Regions from separate parts of the Ferrimonas lipolytica genome, predicted to be linked through region 2. Evidence: predicted binding sites of a transcription regulator. Region 2 holds the regulator's gene; the other holds the start of a gene.
What was found. The regulator ArgR, encoded in region 2, controls arginine synthesis, uptake and breakdown. The targets are predictions, from matches to a motif close to ANTGAATANNTATTCANT.
Positions count from the first base shown of each region.

Region 1: a site for ArgR is predicted at 7,181-7,198, ahead of argC (N-acetyl-gamma-glutamyl-phosphate reductase). Genes of this name have one in related genera too.

Region 1 covers NZ_CP051180.1:3,811,693-3,820,128, reverse strand. The annotation lists gene HER31_RS17340 (penicillin-binding protein 1A) at 1-977, shown strand, start outside; gene argH (argininosuccinate lyase) at 1,211-3,097, opposite strand; gene HER31_RS17330 (argininosuccinate synthase) at 3,102-4,304, opposite strand; gene HER31_RS17325 (ornithine carbamoyltransferase) at 4,308-5,216, opposite strand; gene argB (acetylglutamate kinase) at 5,227-5,997, opposite strand; gene argC (N-acetyl-gamma-glutamyl-phosphate reductase) at 5,994-7,001, opposite strand; gene ppc (phosphoenolpyruvate carboxylase) at 7,370-8,436, shown strand, end outside.
Region 2 covers NZ_CP051180.1:2,987,061-2,995,496, forward strand. The annotation lists gene HER31_RS13680 (P-II family nitrogen regulator) at 405-743, shown strand; gene HER31_RS13685 (ammonium transporter) at 757-2,010, shown strand; gene mdh (malate dehydrogenase) at 2,505-3,440, opposite strand; gene argR (transcriptional regulator ArgR) at 3,680-4,150, shown strand; gene HER31_RS13700 (Dyp-type peroxidase) at 4,218-5,135, opposite strand; gene HER31_RS13705 (ABC transporter ATP-binding protein) at 5,222-6,253, opposite strand; gene HER31_RS13710 (ABC transporter permease) at 6,250-7,872, opposite strand; gene HER31_RS13715 (Fe(3+) ABC transporter substrate-binding protein) at 7,876-8,436, opposite strand, start outside.

The DNA of each region.
Region 1 (8,436 bases), 820 kb from region 2:
CAGATGTGTATACCGGCCCAACCCGAGTGCGTCAGGGCTTAGCGCAGTCTATCAACGTGATGGCAGTGCGAACCATACGTCAAATCGGAATAGATACCTTTATCGACCACCTTGCTAAGTTTGGGTTCGAGCGCAATGAACTACCTCGTAACGAATCACTGTCGTTGGGTTCTGCCTCAGCAACGCCATTAGAGAACGTACGCGGGTTTGCCACGTTCAAAAATGGTGGCTTTCTGATTGAGCCATACTTTATTGAGCGTATTGAAGGGCGTAATGAGATCATCCTCGAGATGGCTCAACCGCAGATCGCCTGCCGTGAGTGTGAGCAAGCCTTAGCGAATCAGAGTCAGCAGACTGACAACGCCGCAGCGCCGTTACTGCAGCAATGTTTATGGCCGCAAGAATTACTGGCACCACGAGTGATCAGTGAGCAGAACGCCTTCCTGATCCGGCAAACCATGCAATCTGTTATCTGGGGCGGTGGCGATTGGGCTAAAGGTACTGGTTGGAATGGTACCGCATGGCGTGCGGCGCGATTACTGCAACGTCGAGACATTGGTGGCAAAACCGGTACCACCAACGATGCCGGCGATACCTGGTTCTCTGGTTACGCTCCGGGGATAGTAGCTACTTCATGGATGGGCTTCGACAATCACGGTCGTAAGCTCGGTCGCACCAGCTGGAACGCTAACGCACCGCAAAATCAAATCACCAATGCTGAATCCGGCGCGAAGTCCGCTGGCCCAGCGTGGAACCACTTTATGGCCAGCTACCTAGTGGATATTCCCAAAGAACACAGCGAGATCCCACAGGGGATCGTTACCGCTCGCATCGATATGGCCACCGGCAAGCTATCTAACCGTAACGACGATAGCTCGATGTTTGAGTACTTTATGGAAGGTACCGCACCGACGGAGTTAATCGAAACGGTGCAACCTGAGGATCCAGTATTCGAACAAGAACAGGAGCTGTTTTAACAGCCACTGCGCCAATACAAAAACACCGCCAAATGGCGGTGTTTTTTATGGTTGTGTCGTAGTTAGCTGTTGAAGTTTATCTTAAGCCTTCGGCTTCACCGATTTCGGTGCTTTTAGGGGACTATATCGCGGTGGCGACATCACCATAACCTATTCCAGCCGTTCTAGTATCTATCCCCCGCTAACCAGAGAAGAACCTTTTTTATTGTATAAAGCCTATTCCTAACAAGCAATTAGACGAAATGGTATTCCATCGCTTCTTCATCACAGGCGTGTTTGCGTGGGCACAACTCGCAATCCTTCATCACCTTTTCAGGCAAGCTTTCTTTGCTGGTATCGGTAAAGCCAACCTTACCAAAGAAGCCTGGTACTCGGGTCAAAACAATCACCTTCTCCAGCTCGAGATCACGCGCGCGTTTAAGCATGTAATCCACCAAGGCACGGCCCTGCCCCTGGCTGTGATGATTAGGGCTGATCCCAACACTGCGAAGCTCTGCTAAGCCAGTTTCATAGATATAGAGCGAGGCACAACCCACCACTTCACCATCCAGCTCGGCAACAGAGAAGTCTAGAATATCTTGCAAGATCTGATCTCGGCTGCGCGGTAGGGTATCTCCCTTCTGTGCCCAGAAATCATTGATAACCTTAATTTGGTCAACATCGGACAGTTTAGCTGGGCGAACCGATAGTAACTCCGCCTTGTGAGCATTAAGGCGCTCTTGGATCTGATCCAAGGCAACATTAACGTTGTCTGCTGGCTCTTGTGATTGCTGGTTACCCAACGCCTTAGCGATTTGATCCAACGAGGTACCACCCTGCGCTACCCGCTTAGCTAAGGTGGCATCGATAGTCAGGTGCTGATACACGTCGCTGTCGATGATACTGCTAAAGCTTTGCATCTGCTCAAGGGTAAACTCCTCCAGCGCTTTGCCTGCTTCAATGGCCGCCAGCACGACCTCACCAACAACATGGTGCGCTTCACGAAATGGCATTCCTTTGGAGACTAAGTAATCCGCCAGCTCTGTGGCATTCGCATAACCTTGTTGTGCTGCAGCCAGACTACGAGCCTTGTTAACCTTAACCCCTTCCAGTACTAGGGCCGTCATATCAAGACACATCAGCCAAGTATCTACAGCGTCAAATAAGCCTTCTTTGTCTTCCTGCATATCCTTGTTATAGGCCATTGGTAGGGCTTTCATAGTGGTCAAAATACCAACCAATGACCCATACACACGGCCAGACTTGCCCCGTATCAGCTCCAGCGCATCAGGATTTTTCTTCTGCGGCATCAACGAGGAGCCAGAGGTAACGGCGTCAGCCAATTCAATGAAGCCCGCCTCGCCACTGTTATAGAAGATCATATCTTCCGCTAACCGAGAGAGGTGCATCATCGAAGTCGCTGCGGCACTGCACAGTTCGATAACGTGGTCACGATCGGAAACCGAATCCAAGCTGTTGTTACTGGCACGAGCAAAACCAAGTGCTTGGGCCAGTGCCTGACGGTCGACGTTATAAGCTGTACCTGCCAGAGCACCACTGCCCAACGGACAAGTATCCAATCTTTTGAGGGCGTCGCTAACACGAGTAAGGTCACGCTCAACCATCTCAACATAAGCCAAACACCAATGGCCGAAGGTTACCGGTTGCGCCCGTTGCAGGTGAGTGTACCCCGGCAACACCGTTTGCGCTTCTTGGCTCGCTAGCACCAATAACTGTTGTTGCACCTTTAGCAGCGCTGCCAGCACCTCTTCGCCCTGCTCTTTGCACCACAGCTTAAGATCGGTGGCAACCTGATCATTACGCGAGCGGCCGGTATGCAGTTTCTTACCTAAGTCGCCAACTTTGGCGATCAACGATCCCTCAACAAAGCTGTGAATATCTTCCGCACCAGAGGCTAAGATCTGCTCTTCGGTAACATTCTCAGCTAAGTCATTAAGGGCATGCACCAATGAGCCATACTCAAGCTCATCCAGCACACCCACCTGCTTAAGCGCTCCTGCCCAAGCGATGGAGCCGGTAATATCTTGCTGTACTAAGCGAAAATCCACTGGCAACGAATCATTAAACAACTTAAACCGCTGATCCGCGGCACCGGCGAACCGGCCTCCCCATAATGACATGCTGTTACTCCTTCGCCGTCGCAGCGATCCGGCTTGAAAGACTAAACAGACGGATGAATCCCTCTGCGTGTTTCTGGTTATACACTTCGTCCTCTTCAAAGGTAGAGAAGGCTTCAGAATAGAGCGAATTAACGCTTTGACGCTGAGTTACTGTTGCCTGCCCCTTATAGAGCTTAACCACTACCTCACCAGTCAAAGGTTCTGCCAAACTTTGCGAAGCCGCCAACAGTGCCTTAGCTACCGGCGTAAACCAGCGACCATCATAAAGAACGTGGGAAAACTCGAGTCCAAGCTGTTCACGCAGCTTGAATGACGCCTTATCAAGCACCATGGTCTCCAAGCCACGAAGACCAGCGTTTATCACGGTTCCGCCTGGGGTTTCGTAACAACCGCGAGACTTCATCCCCACCAAGCGATTCTCAACAATATCGATACGGCCGACGCCATGCTCAGCGGCAATCTCATTCAACTGGTTTAACGCGTCGTACGGCGATAGCTGCTGGCCGTCGACACTGGTCAATACACCAGCCTGATAACCGAGGGATACATATTGTGCCTTGTCCGGTGCCAGCTCCGGCGACTTGCTCCAAGTCCACACCTGCTCCGTTGGTTCACACCACGGATCTTCCAGCTCTCCGCCTTCATGGGAGATATGCCAAGCGTTGGCATCACGACTGTAGATTTTCTCGGCACTAGCGCTGCAAGGAATGTTCTTGCTGGCTAGGTAGTTAAGCAGATCAGTCCGAGATTGCATGGTCCACTCCCGCCACGGGGCGATAACACTAAGCTGTGGAGCCAAAGCGGCATAGGTCGATTCAAACCGAACCTGATCGTTCCCCTTACCAGTACAGCCGTGGGAAACCGCATCGGCACCAATCTCCAGCGCTAACTCAACCTGCGCTTTGGCGATGATTGGCCGCGCCATGGCAGTGCCTAGCAAATAGGTTCCTTCATACAATGCGCCGGTCTGCAGAATAGGATTAACGTAATCAGCGACAAAGGCTTCTTTAAGGTCAACCACGTAACACGCGGACGCACCAGACTGCTTGGCCTTGTCTTCCACCCCAATCAACTCTTCTGCCCCCTGGCCAACATCAGCAACGAAGGCAACTACTTCACAATCGTATTGTTCTTTTAACCATGGAATGATCGCCGATGTGTCCAATCCGCCTGAATAAGCCAGTACAACCTTTTTAATCTGAGTCATTGTCTAATCCTTAAGAAGTGTTAATAAAATGGCGTTTTGGATATGCATCCGGTTCTCTGCTTGGTCAAAGATCAGTGATTGAGGGCCGTCCATCACTTCCGAACTTATCTCATATTCCCGATGCGCGGGCTGACAATGCAGCACCGAGGTTGCTCCAGTTTGATCCAATAATTGTTGGTTAATTTGGTAAGGCATAAATTTCTGTTTTACTTGTGCCAACGGCGTGTCATCACCCATCGATACCCAAGTATCGGCATAGAGGCAGTCCACTCCTTCAAGAGCACTAACCTCATTCGACAACAACAGCTCTCCACCGTGTTGCTTTGCTAGTTGTTGACATTGCTGAACGACAGCGCCATCGGGGAAACAACCGGGAGGGCAAACCACCACCATCTTCGCACCCAATTTGGCAGCGGCAATCATTAATGAATGGGTAACATTGTTGCCATCACCGACATAACCCAGCGCAACTTTGCTTAAATCATGGTGATGTTCAGACAGGGTCATAAAATCGGCCATGCCCTGGCAAGGGTGGTACAGATCGGACAACGAGTTCACTACCGGTACCGTGGCATACTCAGCTAACTGCTCTAGGCTACGGTGGCTAAAGACTCGTGCCACAATGCCATCACACCAACGGGACAGATTCAGGGCAAAATCTTTCACCGACTCACGCTCACCGAGCGCGCCATTTTGTTGATCAAGATAAAGGCTGTGACCGCCCAATTTATTGATGCCAATATCAAAGCTAACCCGAGTACGCAGGCTCGGTTTTTCAAACAGAGTTACGATGCTTTTGCCAGCCAATGCCTGACTGTGAGGCTGGTAGTCTTTTTTGAGCTGCTTTCCCAGCGCAATCAACTCTAGGATCTGCGCTTGGGAGATATCATTAATGGTTAAAAAATGGTTCATGGTCATCTCCTTATGCCTCAACCACAGTGCCGACCGGTTCACCTCGAACCAATCCGGCTAATTGCTCTGGGTAACGCCAACTGGCTACCAATACCCGGTTATTAATGGCTTTAGCCGCTGCCAAGGCGGAATCAACTTTAACCTGCATACCACCTTCGATAATGCCTTGCTCAATTAGCGTTGCCGCAAGCTCTGGGCCCAAGTTCGGTATCAACTTGCCTTTACCATCCAGCACACCAGAAACGTCTGACAACAACACTAATGGCGCCTTTAACAATTGGCACAACGCGGTAGCAGCCTGATCGGCATTGACGTTGAGGCGCTGCCCGTTGTTATTCACCGCAATCGAACAGATGATTGGCATCATCCCAAGTGCAAGTAAGTTTTCAGGTAAAGCTGCATTCGCAGGCTCAACCTCACCAACCATGCCCAACACCTCATTCATTTGTACCGCAGTAGTCATGCCACCGTCAGCCAACGATAGACCTACCGGCGTTAAGCCTGCTGCGATAGCTGCTGCAACCAAAGTAGAGTTTGCGCCGCCGGCGAGCGCTGCTGCAACCACGGGGATCTGCTCAGCAGGTGTAACCCGCAAGCCTTGGTGTTTGCTGGTGGTGAAGCCATGTGCAGTTAAGTGCTGATCCACCAACAAGCCACCACCATGCACTAAGACTGGTTGCCAGTCCGCCTGCTTAAGTTCAACTAGAGTCGTAAACAACCGTTCGATGCCGACATCACAATCCAACAATGCTCCGCCAACCTTAATAATTATCGGTTTCATAACCCACTCTCCACAGCAAAGCGAATATTCATGCACTGGAGCGCTTGGCTTGCCGCGCCCTTAAGTAAGTTATCTATTGCACTAACTACAACCAATACGCCACGCTCTGCATCCAGTTTCCAGCTCAGCAAACAGTTGGGAGTATTAGCTACATCATCGATTTTCGGCCACTGCCCAGTTGGCAGTAGTTGTACTACTGAGCTGTCGTTGTAACAGCTGTATGCAGCGTCGATATCAGCGGCTGTTGTGCCGTTCGGCACCTGTACAGTAATAGTGGCTAGAATGCCGCGTTTGAACGCCCCCAAATGAGGGGTGAACACCACTTCATGATCGAGTTGCAACTCAATTTCAGGCTGATGGCGATGCCCAAGCACGCCATAGGGAGTAAGGCTTACTTGGCAAAAACTGTTGTTAATAGTTGCCTTACGTCCTGCACCAGTTACACCACTAACCGCATTAATCACTGGACGGCTGCCATCACTAATTAATCCGGCCTGTTTCAGTGGCTTTAAAGCCGATAGCGATGCTGTTGGATAACAACCAGCCACCGCAATCAAATTGGCAGCGCTAATGCGTTCTGCTTGCCATTCAGCCAAGCCGTAGGCTGCAGTGGTAAGGAGTTCTGGTGCTGGATGCTCAAAACCATAGAAGTTTGAGTACACACTGGCGTCAGCAAAACGATGACCACCGGAGAGATCGAAAACCACCAACCCTAGCGCTAATAACTTGGGTGCAAGCTCCGCGCTAATCAGGTGATCCAGTGCTAGGCAAACCGCGTCGGTTTGGTTACCTAACTGCGCCAGAGCCATTTCATCCAATGGCAACAGTGGTAGGTCAACCGTGCCAATCAGGTTTGGATAAAGCTGCGCTAACGGCTTACCTTTATCAACACTCCCTGCGGAGACATACAAATGCGTTAGCTCAAATTGGGGATGCAGTTGAATCAGGCGTGCCAATTCTGCGCCGGTGTACCCAGATGCACCAATTACCGCGACCTTAACCATGGTCGTACTCCTTGCGGAAAATTCGGTTTGAAGATTAAACGTAGAGAAAGAATCGCTTTGAACCATTGACCCAAAGCAAGAAAGGCGGGGATTATCGTCGTCGCAGTTTGGAAGTAGATAAAATAAAAATCATATTCAACATCTGGTTCATCAAAAGACACAGGTGCAGATTATTTGATAATGACTATCCATGCAAGCCTTGTGAATAGTTATATTTCAATCGGCGAGGTTTTTTAGTTTCATTTCTGTATCAAAATTACATGTGCGGGCCGAGTTAATCTTGGTTATTTACCCGATACGACTTGACCATAAGTTGCTCAGGCCACAGTATCGGTTAGTTGAATCTCAAGTTTAGGGAAGAGGAAAAGATGGCGGATATGTATACGCAGCTTCGTTCTAACGTACATTTATTGGGTACGATTCTTGGTGATACCATGGAAGCGGAACTGGGCAGTGAGTTTCTAAATCGTATCGAAACTGTTCGTAAACTTTCGAAAGCCTCGCGTAATGGTGATGAACACGCCCGTGACCAGTTGCTTAAAATGTTAGGTGACCTCCACGACGATGAACTCATTCCTTTTGCTAGCGCATTCAACCAGTTCCTCAATCTGGCTAACATCGCTGAGCAGTTCCACTCCGTCTCCCGTAACTGCGACGAACTAGTTTGCGTACCAGATCCGGTCGAGCTGCTATTGGGCCGACTCCTCAACGGCAAGTTAAAGTTAGCGCCTGAACAGTTAATCTCGGAACTAGAAAAGCTCGAAGTTGATCTGGTGCTCACCGCCCACCCGACTGAGATCACCCGTCGTACGCTCATTAATAAATACATGTCGCTCATCGCCAGCCTAGGTGAACAAGAAAACACGCAGCTGACCGAACAAGAAGTGGCTCGCAACAAATTGCGGATCCGACAGCTGGTTGCGCAGATTTGGCACACTAACGAGATGCGTGATGAGCGACCGACGCCTGTCAATGAAGCCCAATGGGGTATGGCAACCGTAGAAGCGAGCCTGTGGCATGCGATTCCAGAGTTTTTGCGCCAATTCAGCGAGCAGCTAGAGCAGCAAACCGGCCAACAGTTACCCCCACATATCGCGCCGGTACGCTTTTCGAGCTGGATGGGGGGCGATCGCGATGGCAACCCATTCGTTACTGCTCGCATCACTGAAGAGGTACTACTGCGCAACCGTATTACTGCGGCCAACCTTTATATGGATGATCTCAATGAGCTTATCCGAGAGTTGTCGATGTCTAAGGCGACTCAAGCACTGCTGGTACAAACCGGCGAGTGTCGCGAACCCTATCGTGAACTACTGCGTCAGTTACGCAGCCGTCTCCAGGCGACCATTAACTACCTTGAGCAACGAGTAGACGGACACAATCCAGAGATCCATCAAAGTGCACTGATCTGGACCAAGAGCGATTTGCTTGAGCC
Region 2 (8,436 bases):
ACATTCTTGTATGCATTAGGGGGGAGCTCCGCCCCCTTTGGAATCCCCCTTTGCCTTAGGTCGCAGTCCAAAACGCTTCGCTGAACTGCTCCAATGCGGCAGGAGATCAACGGCGGTAGTGCTTTCCCCTTGTATCAAAACTCGCCTAGCCGGTGCTTTAACAGCATTGGAAACAACAACACTTAGTTGGTACACAGCTTTTTTATTCCTAGCTCGACAACCTCACAGCTTGCACCACAACGCACCCTGCACAATAAGTGTGCAACAACACAGTCCAACTCGGTGCATGCTTCCAGCCCCCACCAGCGCCATAACATCTAAATCATTGTTAATGTTAGATAAAAAAAACTGGCACAACTGTTGTAAGAGTCTTGGCAACTAATTAAAAAGGCGAGGTAACGGCAATGAAACTGGTCAGTGCAATCATAAAACCATTCAAGCTAGATGACGTTAGAGAAGCCATCGCCGAGTTAGGCGTTGAAGGATTGACCGTCACTGAAGTTAAAGGCTTTGGTCGTCAAAAAGGTCATACCGAACTCTATCGCGGGGCGGAATACCAAGTAGATTTTCTCCCAAAAGTGAAACTAGAGATCGCTACCTCAACCGACAAGGTTGAACGCCTACTCGAAGTGATCACTGCAGCCGCCGGAACCGGCAAAATCGGGGATGGGAAAATCTTTGTCGTCGATCTTGATCGTGTGGTTCGGATCCGTACTGGCGAACTCGACGCCGAAGCAATTTAAGGAGGAACCCAACATGGAACAAGTTACCGAATTGACGAGCACAGTTACTGAATTACGCTTTGCCTTAGATACCTTTTACTTCTTGGTGTCTGGCGCCTTAGTGATGTGGATGGCAGCCGGGTTTGCGATGCTCGAAGCGGGGTTAGTCCGCTCTAAAAATACCACCGAGATCCTAACCAAAAACATGGCACTGTACGCCATTGCTTGTGCCATGTTCCTGTTGGTCGGTTACAACATTATGTACGTCGACAACGTCGAAGGCGGCTGGTTACCAAGCTTTGGCAGCCTGATTGGCAGCCAAGCAGAGGGGGCCGATCACGCCCTTGAGTCTGATTTCTTTTTCCAAATGGTGTTCGTTGCAACTGCCATGTCCATTGTGTCCGGCGCTGTCGCTGAACGCATGAAGCTTTGGGCATTTCTGGCGTTTGCTGTTGTGTTAACTGGCTTTATCTATCCGATAGAGGGGTACTGGACCTGGGGGGGTGGCTTTATCTCTAGCACTATCGGATTTGTAGACTTTGCTGGATCAGGCATTGTCCATATGGCTGGTGCCGCAGCAGCAATCGCTGGTGTGCTTTTATTAGGAGCGCGTAAGGGGAAATACAACGCCGATGGCAGCGTAAATCCGATTCCGGGCTCAAACCTACCACTGGCAACACTGGGTACCTTTATTTTGTGGTTAGGCTGGTTTGGTTTTAACGGTGGCTCGCAATTGTTGATTTCCGATGCTGAAAACTCAACCGCTGTTGCTAAGATCTTCGTTAATACTAACTCCGCTGCTGCCTTTGGTGCCATCGCTGCGCTGCTGCTTTGTAAAATCACCTGGGCAAAAGCCGATTTAACCATGATATTGAACGGCGCTTTGGCTGGCCTAGTTGCTATCACAGCCGACCCGCTATCACCATCACTGCCTATGGCTGCACTGATTGGTGGCATCTCTGGTAGCTTAGTAGTGTTCTCCATCGTTGCGATGGACAAGATTAAGCTGGACGACCCTGTGGGTGCAATTTCAGTTCACGGCGTGTGTGGCCTATTTGGTTTGTTAGCAGTACCAGTATCCAATGCCGACGCCACCTTTGGCGGCCAGCTACTGGGTGCTGCCATCATCTTCGCTTGGGTATTTAGCACCAGCTTCGTAGTATGGGTAGCGCTTAAATACTCCATGGGGATCCGTGTTACCGAAGAGGAAGAGTACAACGGCATGGATGCATCAGATTGTGGTATTGATGCGTACCCTGAGTTCGTCACAGTGAAAAGCCAAAGCTAATCCGCGGCGTTTCGCCTAGCTTACCAACACGCCTACCGCTGTAGGCGTGTTGTTGTATCTAGCGCCGAGAAAAGAGTGTCGTTAGTACGAGCTGAGCAACGGCAGTAATAAATGAACTGTTATTACCAACCCTACGAATGCACCCGCTAGCTCACTCAACTGAAACGCTCGGGCAATGCCTTGGCTATCACTAGCATCGCCCAACACTAAGCTACTCACGAATAACCAATACCGACAACAGCATCATCATGCCGATTGCTGCGCCAGAAATTAGCAGTTCCCCCCTGACTTATACCCTCGCCTGCCAACCCCAGTAGCAGACCTAAGTGCATATCAACACCAAGTCCAGCGTTTCATAGGCTCCAATTGAATTGGCATACAGTTGACGATATCGCAGTGGCGAAGAATGTGATTGGCTCGGCGCATTGGCAACATCAAAGCATAAAAAAACCGACGCATCAGCGTCGGTTTGTTAGCACTAGCAAAGAGCATTATTACTTAACGAACTCTTCACCAATGTGAATATCACCCTTAAGAGTCTCGAGCATGCCGGTCAGTGCATCTTGCTCGAAAGCACTGAGGCCACCGTACGGCAAAATGGCTTTAACACCCGCGGTACCAAGTTCAATCGGCTGAGCAAAGAAACGAGCGTGTTCACCTGCGCCTTCAACGTAAGCGCACTCAATTACGCCCTGCTCACCTTGTAAACCTCGAACAACCGCTAAACCAAAGCGACAAGCCGCTTGCGCCATCGACAATGTGGCAGAACCGCCACCGGCTTTAGCTTCTACTACTTCTGTTCCGGCGTTCTGGATACGGTGAGTCAGGCTGGCAATTTCCTCAGCGCTAAACTCAACGCCCTTAACTTGGGACAGCAGTGGCAAGATAGTCACACCGCTATGGCCACCAATTACATTTAGCTTAACATCTGCAACGTTCAAGCCTTTTGCTTCAGCAATAAAGGTTTCACTGCGGATCACATCCAACGTGGTTACGCCGAACAATTTATTCTTGTCGTAAACACCCGCTTCTTTTAGCACTTCAGCAGCAATCGCCACTGTAGTGTTTACTGGATTGGTGATAATGCCGATACACGCTGTTGGAGCTACTGCAGCGACCTTAGCGGTTAGGTTCCGAATAATACCGGCATTAATATTGAACAGATCAGAACGGTCCATACCTGGCTTACGGGCAACACCCGCTGAGATCAGTACTACGTCAGCTCCCTCAAGCGCTGGGCTTGGGTCTTCGCCGGCAAAGCCGGTTGCTTCCACATCGGTAGGTATGTGGCTAATGTCTTTTGCTACGCCCGGGGTTACTGGCGCAATGTCATACAATGCCAATTTACTGCCAGCAGGCAGGTTCAGTTTCAACAACAGGGCTAAGGCCTGACCAATGCCACCTGCGGCACCCAATACTGCAACTTTCATCGTTGTCTCCATCTTTCCATGAAAATGTGATAGACATCACTCTATTGGCGCCCACAATACCCAAAGGTAAGACGTTTCGCAATGACTGGTATCAATACTGTCAATGGCAGCAAAAATGGCTGTAGATAATACGTAATGATGAATTTTTATGCCGTATATATGAATCACTCTTGCTTTATAAGCACTATTTATGCAACCTAACCCTCCTTAAAAGCTAACTTTGTTGTATTAAAGCACTTATGAAGACAGGCCATCAGCAAGACGAACTAGTACGAGTATTCAAATCGATCTTGAAAGAGGAGCGATTTGGCTCACAAGGCGAGATCGTTACCGCACTGCAAGGGGAAGGGTTCAGCAATATTAACCAGTCCAAGGTATCGCGGATGCTTAGCAAGTTTGGGGCAGTACGCACTCGTAACGCTAAGCAAGAGATGGTGTACTGCTTACCTGCAGAGCTTGGGGTACCAACGGCGAATGCACAGCTTCGTAATCTAGTATTAGATGTTGATCATAACGGCAGCATGATCGTCGTTCACGCTAGTCCAGGCGCCGCCCAATTGATTGCTCGTCTGTTGGACTCCATGGGTAAAGCTGAGGGGATTTTAGGCACCATCGCAGGCGACGATACCATCTTCATCGCTCCAACCAGCCACGCTCAATTAGAGCCAACCTTAGCGATGATCAAAGAACTGTTCAATTACGTCGATTAGCCTCTACCAGTTAAGTCGCTAGATACAAAAACGCCTAACGATTAAGTCAGGCGTTTTTTGTGGCAGCTTATAGATTCGCAGCTTGCTCTAAAAAGTCGAGCGACGGTGCAAAAAATGAAGCCCCCGTTACCGCTTGTGTATAGTTCAGCAAGTGATCGTGGTGGCCGTGGCCATCACCGACAACCATCGAATGCAACTGCTTCTCAAAGTGTACCGGGGTATAACAACAGCTGATAAAGAACAGTCCCTGCTCCTTCATATCACCGTAAGGCATGCTTTGACGTAAAATCTCCATGCCTTTGCCGTGTTCATCTTTAAGATTGGTACGCTTAATATGACAGTAAGCAGGCTTGGCTGCTGATGGATACTCAACGTTATCAACCTTGGTGCGACCGATGGTATCTTCTTGAGTCTTTATCGATTGTTGTTGCCACTGCGCCATATTGTGTACGTAACGCTGGGTATGAACGTAACTACCACCAGCAAACTCACCTTCGGCGACTAAGGCAACCTCACGCCGATGGCTGCCTGTAGGGTTTTCAGTGCCATCAACAAAACCGGTAAAGTCACGGTTATCAAGGTAACGGAAACTACGCACCTCCTCGACCAATTCAGCAAAGCCAACCAAACGACGACACACTTCTTGCGCCACGACATGGTTAAAGTCGAGGCGGTCGCTGCGCAGGTGGATAAACAGATCAACCGGCTGGCTTGGAGTGTGCCGATCTTCAGCTGAATATTGTGGGAACGGATTAAGCAATGGCGGACGCTGGTTTGGGTACAAGGTATCCCAATAGTTAGCACCAACGGCAACAAAACCATTAAAGGCACAATCAGCATTGCGATCAGCAGAGCTTTGCAGCCATGACGCTAATCCAGCTAATACTCCTGGCAATGCCAACTCAGCTCCTTCGTAGGCATTAAACATCATATATAACCCATGCAGATTACCCTCTGCACAGATCCCACCCTGCTCTCTCGGCATTGTCTTATCCTTCAAAATTCAACTGGCAATAGTTTGCTCACTGAGCCGCAATCAAGCAAGTAGGATAACGCTAAAACCAACATCAATTACAATAAAATCAACGCGTGAGGTAAAGCAGACACTGCAACCTTAGCTCCTTGAGCTAGATCTAACCGTTCCGAACGCACTGCTAGGCTAATCGGACCTACCTCAACCTGATAATCGCAATAGGTACCGCTGAAGTTACGCGCGGTAACAATGCCGCTGCCATCATCATCGGCTACTAGGTTAAGTTGCTGTGGTCTCAACAGTAGCTTCCCTTGGTGGGCAGGCGGGTATGAAAGCGGGTTTAAGCTTTTGATCGAACCAAGCGGAGTTTCAACCTCATCGACGGCACTGACCACCGCATCAAGATAATTCCCTCCACCAAGAAAATCGGCAACAAAACGGCTCGCGGGAAATCGGTAAAGCTGTTCCGCTTGCCCCTGTTGCACCACTTGACCTTGATGCATCAAGGCCAACTTATCCGCAAAGGCAAACGCTTCCTCTTTAGCATGAGTAACGAAAACGGCACTCACTTTTTGCGACTGCAAGATCTGGCGAATTTCTCGCATCATCTCAGTGCGAACCTGTGAATCAATATTGGAAAATGGTTCATCTAATAAAAGTAACTTAGGTCGATAAGCTAGCGCCCGAGCAATAGCGACCCGTTGTTGCTGCCCACCGGAGAGTTGATGAATATAACGTTTCCCTAACCCCTCAAGCCGCACCAGTTCGAGCATCTCATTGACCCGTTCACGTTTGCACGCACTGGTCATGCCTTGCAAACCAAAACTGATATTGTCAGCCACCGTTAAATGAGGAAACAGAGCATAATCCTGAAAGATAATACCAACGTTACGCTGCTCAGGTGGGAGCTGTTTACCGGCCGCAGTTAAGCACCGTTGCTGCAGCCAGATCTCCCCTTGCACATCGGCCTGTAAACCGGCGATTGCCCGCAGCAGTGTAGTTTTGCCGCACCCACTTGGGCCAAGCAAAGCCAGAATCTCATTATCTTTAACGGTTAGGTTGATGCCATCTAGTACCGTTTTATCGTCGTAGTTACAGCGGAGCTGTTTCAGTTCGAGCGTCGTTGTCATTGTGACTGTTCCAAACTTCGATTCAGTAACCATACCGGCAGCAGTCCAGCGGCGACAATCACTAACGCAGGTAAGGCACCGAGTTCCAACGCTTCATCAGAAACAAATTGATAGACGTAGGTCGCTAGGGTTTCAAAGCCTATCGGTTTCAGTAGTAGTGCTGCTGGTAACTCCTTCATCGACTCCATAAATACAATAACCGCTCCGGTCAGCAGCCCCCGCCGTAGTAAAGGCAGATGGATACGGCGTAAGATCTGCGGCGATTGACACCCCATAGTGGCTGCCGCCATATCCAAATTTGGGTTTATCCGCTTATAGCTTGATTCAACACTGCCCAAGGCCACCGCTAAGAAACGAACAGTGTAACCAAACAACAGCGCCAGCATCGAACCTGATAACACCAGTCCCGGTAATGGTTGTTCCAGCCATTGAGCAACATCATTAATACGGTAATCCAGCCACGTTAGCGGGATCAACACGCCAATGGCTAATACGGTACCCGGCAATGCATAACCAAAACCCGCTATCTGACTTGGCCAGTTAGCCACACCGGTGCGTGCAAGGAATTGCAATAACAATGCGACCGTAATAGACAGCAGGGCCACCAGCACGGCAACCAGTAAACTGTTACCGCTAAACTGCCAAAACTTATCTAGCTCGCTCCAATCCAAGTAGGCGATAGCGTAATTCAGCAAAATGGCAGCTGGCAATACAAAGGCCAATAACAGCATCGTGACGCAATAGCCGCAAGCCAACCAAGCCCGCCAACCACCAAGTGTATAGGGATGAAACGATTGCTGATTATCGCCACGTTGAAACAGCTTTTGTTGTGCTCGGCCTCTGCGCTCAACCGCAATCAACAACATCACCCCGAGCAACATCAAACAAGATAATCTCGCCGCTGCACTAATGCTGCCGTAGCCTAGCCAAACATCGTAAACCGCTGTGGTGAGGGTGTTCACGGCAAAGTAATTTACAGTGGCAAAGTCAGCCATGGTTTCCATGCCCACCAACGCCACACCAACCACAATCGCTGGGCGGGCAAGCGGTAAACTAACCCGAAAGAAACTCCTCCACGGACTACACCCTAAGGTACGACTGGCTTGCACCAAATTGCCCGCCTGCTCCAAAAAAGCAGTGCGAGCTAACATAAACACATATGGGAACAACACCAAGGCCAGCATGATAGCAGCGCCACCAAGAGTGCGGACTTCGGGAAAGTAGTAATCACTGGGGCTGTGCCAGCCAAACCAGTTACGCAGCGCCTTTTGCACGGGGCCTGCATAGTCAAGTAGGTCGGTATAAACGTAAGCGACTAAATACGCTGGCATCGCTAAGGGTAACAACAGCGCCCATTGCAGCTGCCGTTGCAGTGGGAAACGGCACATGGCCACTAACCACGCCGCAGGAACACCAATAACAGCACTGCCTAACGCCACCATTAGAACCAGCAAAGTGGTGTTTATTATGTAATCCCCTAACACCGACGAGGCCAGATCGGTAAACACCTCACTGGCTGGCATCATTCCCTGTTGCAGTAGCGCCCCAACAGGCGCTAACAGCAACAAGGTAATCATCATTCCGCCATACAACCAGCGACGATTGAGGGAATGGTTCATCGGTTATAGATCAAACTTCACTTTATCAAGCAGCTTAACCGCATCCTGATGGTATTCAGCTAAACGGTGAACCGGCAAGTCATCAGATTTGAAGCTGCCCCAGCTCGATACCAGCTCAGAAGGCTTAACCATGGGATTCACTGGATATTCCATATTTGCTTCCGCATACATCTGCTGTGCTATTGGTGCTGATAAGAATTCAAGCAATTTGATTGCTGCTTCAGGATGCTTTGAGTACTTAGTTAGCGCAGCACCAGAAACGTTTACGTGTGCACCACGATCAGCTTGGTTAGGGAAGTTAATCTCCACTTGGTCAGCAAAGGGACGCTGTTTCTCATCGCTCAGCATCTTTCCGAAGTAGTAGCTGTTGCCAATGGCGTAGTCACAAACCCCTTCAGCTATTGCCTTAATTTGAGCACGATCATTACCCTGTGGCTTGCGTGCAAGATTAGCCTTAACGCCTTGCAGCCATTCAATGGTCTTGGTTTCACCGTGGTGAGCAATCATCGACGATACTAAGGCAATGTTATAAGCGTTCTTACCGGAGCGAGTACAAATCTTGCC